DNA from 3 places in the Paraburkholderia sp. BR10937 genome. Region 3 is predicted to be linked to each of the others. Evidence: predicted binding sites of a transcription regulator. Region 3 holds the regulator's gene; each other region holds the start of a gene.
What was found. The regulator FliA, encoded in region 3, starts transcription of late flagellar genes. The targets are predictions, from matches to a motif close to CTAAAGTTTNNNNNNNNNNNGCCGNTA.
Positions count from the first base shown of each region.

Region 1: motA (flagellar motor stator protein MotA) is a predicted target of FliA. The motif match lies at 1,027-1,053, and genes of this name have one in related genera.
Region 2: fliD (flagellar filament capping protein FliD) is a predicted target of FliA. The motif match lies at 1,190-1,216, and genes of this name have one in related genera.

Region 1 is NZ_JBFRCL010000050.1:45,877-48,139, reverse strand. Features, by position in the region: gene motB (flagellar motor protein MotB) at 1-95, opposite strand, end outside; gene motA (flagellar motor stator protein MotA) at 106-966, opposite strand; gene flhC (flagellar transcriptional regulator FlhC) at 1,329-1,871, opposite strand; gene flhD (flagellar transcriptional regulator FlhD) at 1,977-2,263, opposite strand, start outside.
Region 2 is NZ_JBFRCL010000024.1:63,353-65,615, reverse strand. Features, by position in the region: gene fliD (flagellar filament capping protein FliD) at 1-1,123, opposite strand, end outside; gene AB4Y44_RS20705 (YigZ family protein) at 1,280-1,873, opposite strand.
Region 3 is NZ_JBFRCL010000087.1:23,364-25,626, reverse strand. Features, by position in the region: partial or broken gene AB4Y44_RS39595 (MinD/ParA family protein) at 1-610, shown strand, start outside; gene AB4Y44_RS39590 (RNA polymerase sigma factor FliA) at 967-1,698, shown strand; gene AB4Y44_RS39585 (flagella synthesis protein FlgN) at 1,875-2,263, opposite strand, start outside.

The DNA.
Region 1 (2,263 bases), on a different contig from region 3:
TCCGCGTAGGCGAGCTTCCACGCGCCGCCATGATGGCCGGCCTTCTTCGGCGCGGCGCGCTTGACGACGATTGCGCGGTCCTTGTTGTTGCTCATGGGCCGTCCCTTACTTCGCCTTCACGCGGCGCACGTGCTCTTCGAGTTCCGTGAACGACGGACGCTCGGTCGAGAACAGCACCTTGCGGCCGAACTCCACGGCAATCGCCGGCGCGTAGCCGTTCAGGCTCGCAAGGATCGTCACCTTGATGCACTGGAACATCTTGGTCGACTCGGTCACGCGCTGCTCCGCAAGGCTGGAGAGCGGTCCGATCAGGCCGTACGAAAGCAGAATGCCGAGGAAGGTGCCGACCAGCGCCTGGGCGATCATCTCGCCGAGCACCGCGGGCGGCTTGTCGGCGGACGCCATGGTGTGAACCACGCCCATCACCGCCGCGACGATACCGAACGCCGGCATGGCGTCGCCCACCTTCGCGAGCGCATGGGCGGGCGCCTCGCCTTCGGCGTGGTGCGTTTCGATTTCCTCGTCCATGAGACTTTCGATCTCGAAGGCGTTCATGTTGCCGCCCACCATGAGACGCAGGTAGTCGGTGAGGAATTCGACGATGTGGTGATCGGCCAGGATCTTCGGATACTGCGTGAAGATCGGGCTCTTCTGCGGATCGTCGATATCCGCTTCGAGCGTGAGCGTGCCTTCCTTTCGCGCCTTCGCGAGCAGGACATAGAGCAGCGCGAGCAGCTCCATGTACACGTCCTTGTTGTATTTGGCGCCCTTGAACAGCGTGGGAAGCACGCGCAAGGTGGCCTTGATGGTCTTGATGCCGTTGCCGAGGATGAACGCGCCGACGCCAGCACCACCGATCATGAGCAGTTCCATCGGCTGCATGAGCGCGGCCAGATGACCGCCCTCGAGTGCATAGCCGCCGAAGACGCAAAGGATCGTCAAGAGGGTTCCAACGATAATCAGCACTGCCGGGTCCTCACTAGAAATGCGCCGCGAACCGCCGTCGGCCCGCGCCCTTAGCTGGGTTTACGGCAACGGCGCGAAAAACTTTGGGTTTGAATGGGCGCGGATCGCAAGCCGGCCGGGCATCTGCCGTCCGCTTTGCATCGGCATGGCGGAGGAATCTGGGGCCGGTTCGCAAAGCCGCACGGGAAGGGGTTGCAGTTCGTGGCTGTGACTGCGCGTGACGATGCGGCGCGCTTGCGGCAGGCGCCTTCCGGCGGCTCCGCGGGGCCTCTGCGCCGGGACGGGCCGGGTTTATCCGGAGTCCCGGCCTGCATGGACGGCAGCGAGCCGCATCGATCGAAGTCAAGCCGGGTTGATCTGCCTCAAGCGGCGATCTGCGAGGCAAGCGCGCTGCGCCGCGTGCGCCCTGCCCGCGACGGCGGCTGGCACAGCCCGCAGACGAAGCCGCGCTGCGGGTCGTGCGCGTGCGCCACGTAGCGGCCGCCGCAGCGGCTGCACGGCGTCATCTGCAGGAGGCCCGAGGTGAAATAGCGCACGAGCGTCCAGGCGCGCGTGAGGCTCAGCGCGGGCGTTTCGTCGTGCAGCCGCAGGTGCTCGAGATAGAGCCGGTAGCTCTTCACGATCGCGTGGATCGGCTCGCAGCGCGCGTGGCGGCTCATGAACATGAACGTGTTGTAGAACAGCGAGGAATGGACGTTGGGCTGCCAGGTCATGAACCAGTCGGTCGAAAACGGCAACATGCCCTTGGGCGGCGACTCGCCCTTCACTTCCTTGTAAAGCCGGATGAGCCGGTCGCGCGAGAGCGAGGTCTCCGCTTCGAGCAGTTGCAGACGCGCGCCCAGTTCGATCAGCTCGATCGCGAGCGCGATCTCTTTTACCTCCTGCACCACACTCTTTGTCGCCATAGACACCCGTTGGAAGCCGCAATGGAATGCGCTTGCGCCTGCCGCCGTTCACGGGCAGCAAGGGCGCAATGCGCGGCCGCGCACGGCGGCGCGGGGCGAAGCGGTTCAGCCGATCTGCTCGACGTCCTGGCCCGCCATGATGATCGCCGAGTGCGTCAGCGCGGTTTTGCCCTTGTCGGCAAGCGCGCTCAGGATGGCGTGGTCGTCGAACCGGAAGCGGCAAAGCAGCTGGTTCGATGCGGCAAGGCGTACGGTCTGCGCGAAAGTGAGATTGGCGAGCACCTCGGCAGACTGCTCGGAGATGCCCATGCGGAACATGCCCGTCGGCTTGTCCTCGCGCAAAAGACGTTGCGCGAGCAACAGGTACGACAGGTTCACTTCCTTGATCTCAT
Region 2 (2,263 bases), on a different contig from region 3:
GCGCCTTCTTGAACGCCTCGTCGTCGATCTCAAGCTTGCCGCTCTTGTCGAGCTTGATGCCGATCTCGCCCAGCGAATGGCTCACGCCGTCGCTGCCCTTCACGCCAGCCGAAACGACCGCGGGCAGACTCGCCGCGAGCGTGCGCGCGATCGAGTCGCCGAGCAGCGCGCCCGCTTGCGCGCTCGTCGAAGCGGTCGCGGCCGTGTAGGAGGTCAGCCCGTTCAGGGCATCCACATAGCTGTTGTACGCCTTCACGAAGTCGCGGATGGCGGTGCCCGTCGCTTCAGTGTCGGGGGCGATGGTGAGCGTTTGCTTCGTGCCCACCGAGGCGCTTGCGAGCTTGATCGTGATGTCGCTCACCACGCCTTCGAGCGTGTTGCTCGCGCTCGTGACGCGCGTGCCGTCGATGCGCAACTCGGCGTCGCTGGCCGCCTCGACCTCGCGCATCTGCGAGGAAGCGAGGCGCGTATCGACGCCTGGGCCCGCCTGCACATCGATCGCGTTGGCCGCGCCGGTCTTGTTCGCGGTCAGCACGAGGTGCTGGCCGTCGGCGCCGTTGACGATCGAAGCCGTGACGCCGGGGTTGTCCGTCGCCCGGTTGATCGCCGCGACGACGTCGGTGAGTTTGTTGCTGCCCGCGGCGATCGTCAGATGCATGGACTTGCCGCCCATCGAGATGTCGAGGTTGCCTTCCCCGAGCGCCTCGCCCGTGTCGAAGCTGTCCGAGGCGAGCTTGTGCGCCGTCGCCAGGCGATCGACCTCGACCGTGAAGCTGCTCGCCACCGCGTTCTTGCCGGCGACCGCGCTCAAGCCCTTGTCCTTCTCGCTCGTCGTGACGGTGAAGCTTTGCAGCGCGGCGCCATCCTTGAACCGCTCGAGTGCGGTCTGGAGCGAAGCGAGCGCCGACTTCAGCGTGCCGAGCGCCGAAAGTGTTGTATTGCTGGTGGTCTGCTTCGCGCTGAGGATGGCGCTCGGCCCCGCGATCTTTGCGTTGACGAGCGCCTTGACGAGCTGGTTGACGTCGAGCGTGGAGTTGGTCGCGCCGCTGATGATCGACTGGGCGGCGTCGCTCAGCGCGCTGTTCGCGCTGGCGGTCGTGGTGTTCGTGATCGTGCTTGCCATGAAAGAAGTCCGTTCGTTCTGGTGCGTCGAGTCGACGGAACGCGCGAATGCGCGGCCATGCTTTCATTACGGCAAGCTTTCATGAAACTTTATGAAAGAAATGAAAAGAATTTGAAAGTGCGCGATCTGCGATGCGACGGCAGCCAGCCGTCCGCGTCAAACGTGCTCGGGGAAGCCCGAGCGGCCTTGCGTGAGATCGGTGAGCGTGGTGCGCGCGGCGTCCACGGCGCTGGCGGGCAACTGGATCGTGAGGCGGACCGTCATGGCGTACTGGCTTTCCACGAGGGTGAACTGCTCCTGGTCGATCCAGTGGCGCACGCGGGTTTCGTCGGGATAGCCGAGTTCGACAGTGAGGCGCGCCTGCGCAATGCGCTCGACGCGCTCGGCTCGCTGCAGGGCGCTGGCAATGGCGTCGGTATAGGCGCGCACGAGGCCGCCCGCGCCGAGCTTCACGCCGCCGTAGTAGCGCACCACGGCGGCGAGCACGCCGTCGAGGTCGTGATGGCGCAGCACTTCGAGGATCGGGCGCCCGGCGGTACCGGAGGGCTCGCCGTCGTCGGACATGCCGGACTGGCCGCCCGCGAGCAGCGCCCAGCAAACGTGCGTGGCGGTGGGATGTTCGTCGCGCAGACGGCGGATTTCGGCCATGGCCGCTTCGCGGTCGGCAACGGGAATGGCGTGCGCGATGAAGCGGCTCTTGCGGATATCGAGTTCCGCGGTGACGGGACGGGCGAGCGTGAAAGTTGGCACTAGCGGGGTGGCACGGCTGGCGAAACCCCCATGTTAACCGATGCGCACAGCCCGGCTTTCCACGTCCGTCCCCAAATCTTGCCAGTTTATGTAATGGTTCTTTGCGCGAGACGCTAGTGACGCCCCGGCCTTCCGCCCGGATAATGCACGGCATGACGGATCTAGCTCTGGCTGGAGCGAAGCCGAACTCCTCATTCGGTGATCCGTCATAGCTCTTTCTCTCGCGGCGCCGCTGTACCGTTCCGGCAGACGCGATTCTCCAAAGCCCGGAAGCCAAAAAAATCCCCGGTCGGACGGTGTCGCGACCGGGGGTCACAAGGCTCGCCTGTTCTCAAGAGGCAATCCCACCTTACGTCCGCAAAATTGCGGCCGCAATCGGAAAAAAAACCT
Region 3 (2,263 bases):
GTGTCTGGGACCCCGCTCGGTCTGTGCGCTGGTGGGCGGTGTGAGGGGCGCAGGCAACTTCGCCGCCGTCATGCGCGGCGAGCGCACGCTCGACGAAGCCGTGGGCCGTCATGCGCTCGGCTTCGGCGTGCTGGCCGCCTCGCGCGACAACCGTGCGCAGTACACGGCCGCCCAGCTGCAGAAGGTCATTTCGGGTCCCGCGGACATCGTCCTGATCGACGCGCAGCTCGACGCCGATGGCGCGCTTTCGCCGCTCGCCATGCACGCGCACGACGTGCTGATCGTGATGCGCATCGGTGCGCAGTCGATCACGGACGCCTACGCGTGCATGAAACGGCTGCACTTCGCCCATGCGATCGCGCAGTTTCGCGTGCTCGCGAATCATGTGGCGAACGCCAGCGACGCGCAGGCCGCGATCGAGAACCTCGCGGGGGTGGCGAGCCGCTACCTGAGCGTGTCGCTCGAAAGCGCCGGCAGCGTCGCCGCCGATCAGCACATGGCGCAGGCGCTCAGGCTCGCACGCTGCATCGTCGATGCGTTTCCGTCGACGGCCGCCGCGCGCGATTTCCGCCACGTGGCCGCCGAACTGCCGCATTGGCCGATGCGACCCGCGGTCTCGGCGTGCTCGCCGGCCACGGCGCGCACCAATGCACTATTCGGCGCGAAGGACGAAGAACATGAAGCGGCGGGCCACGCACCCGCCGACGATCTGGACGACGCGCCGCAAGCCGGCGTCCAGCCCCACGCTACCCATGCAACAAACGCCGCACACAGCACGCTCGCCGCGAACGCCGATTCGTTCGTTGCGGCCGTGACGGGTGTGCATCCCGCACCCAACGCAACATCCGCGTCCGCGCCGTCCCATGTGGGCTGGCGGACCGATACGCCCGCGCAGCGGACGTCGCCGCAGCACGTCTGACGTGCGCACGACGACGCCAATCAGGGAGATGAGAAGTGGAGAGCACGATGTATAACGCTCAAGGAAAAATTTCGCAGGCCGACGTGCTCGCGAAGTACGCGCCGCTCGTCAGGCGGCTCGGCTTGCAGCTCGTCGCCAAGATGCCGGCGAGCGTGGACCTCGACGACCTGATCCAGGCCGGCATGATCGGCCTGCTCGACGCGGCCAACCGCTACAAGGAAGATCAGGGCGCGCAGTTCGAGACCTATGCGAGCCAGCGCATTCGCGGCGCGATGCTCGACGAGCTGCGCAGCAACGACTGGCTGCCGCGCAGCCTGCGCCGCACCTCGCGTGAAGTGGAAAGCGCGGTGCACAAGGTGGAGCAGCGGCTCGGGCGCTCGGCCAGCGAAACGGAAATCGCCGAGCATCTGAGCATGCCGCTCGACGAGTATCAGAGCATGCTGCAGGAACTGCACGGCAGCCAGCTCATCTACTACGAAGACTTCGACCGTTCCGCCGAGGACGAACCGTTCCTCGACCGCTACTGCGTCGATCATTCGGACCCGCTCTCGGCGCTGCTCGACGACAGCCTGCGCGGCGCGCTCGTCGAGGCGATCGACCGGCTGCCCGAGCGCGAGAAGCTGCTCATGTCGCTCTATTACGAGCGCGGCATGAACCTGCGCGAAATCGGCGCGGTGATGGAGGTGAGCGAGTCGCGCGTGTGCCAGCTGCACAGCCAGGCGGTGGCGCGCCTGCGCACGCGGCTGCGCGAGATGTCGTGGGCCGGCCAGGAGAATTGAGGCGGTAGACGCTCCGCGCGGCTGCCAGCGCGAGCCGGAGTGCAGTTGCAGTGAAAGAGCCGGGGTCGCGAGAGCGCTTCGGCTTTTTTGTTGGTGGATTGGACTCGCGCAAAACAAAAAAGCCGAAGCATCATTGCTTCGGCTTTTGTCTTTGGGCGAACGACGTGCGTGCGCGCTTACAGCCCGAACGCCGGCAGCCGCCCATCGGGACCGTACAGCATCGAGCCGTTGCCCGTTTCGCCGCGCAGGATCGAGAGCGCGCGGCGGTTATGTTCCATGCGCGTGCGAATCATCATGCCAATGGTGAGATTCTTGCGGCGCGCGCGCTCGGTCGAGCCTTTGAGCAGCGCCCACTGGCTTGCCAGACGCGCGTCGCCGTCGCAGGCCATTTCGATGCCCTTGCGGCCGCCCGGCAGGCCGAGGCCGGCCAGTTGCGCGTCGCGCGCCTTTTCCAGGCCCGCGAGACGCTGCGTGAGCGTGGTCTTCTGCTCGACGATCTGCGGCAGCGCCTCCATGCCGTCGGCCGACACGAGCGCCTTCTCTTCATAGGCGAGCAGCGACGCGA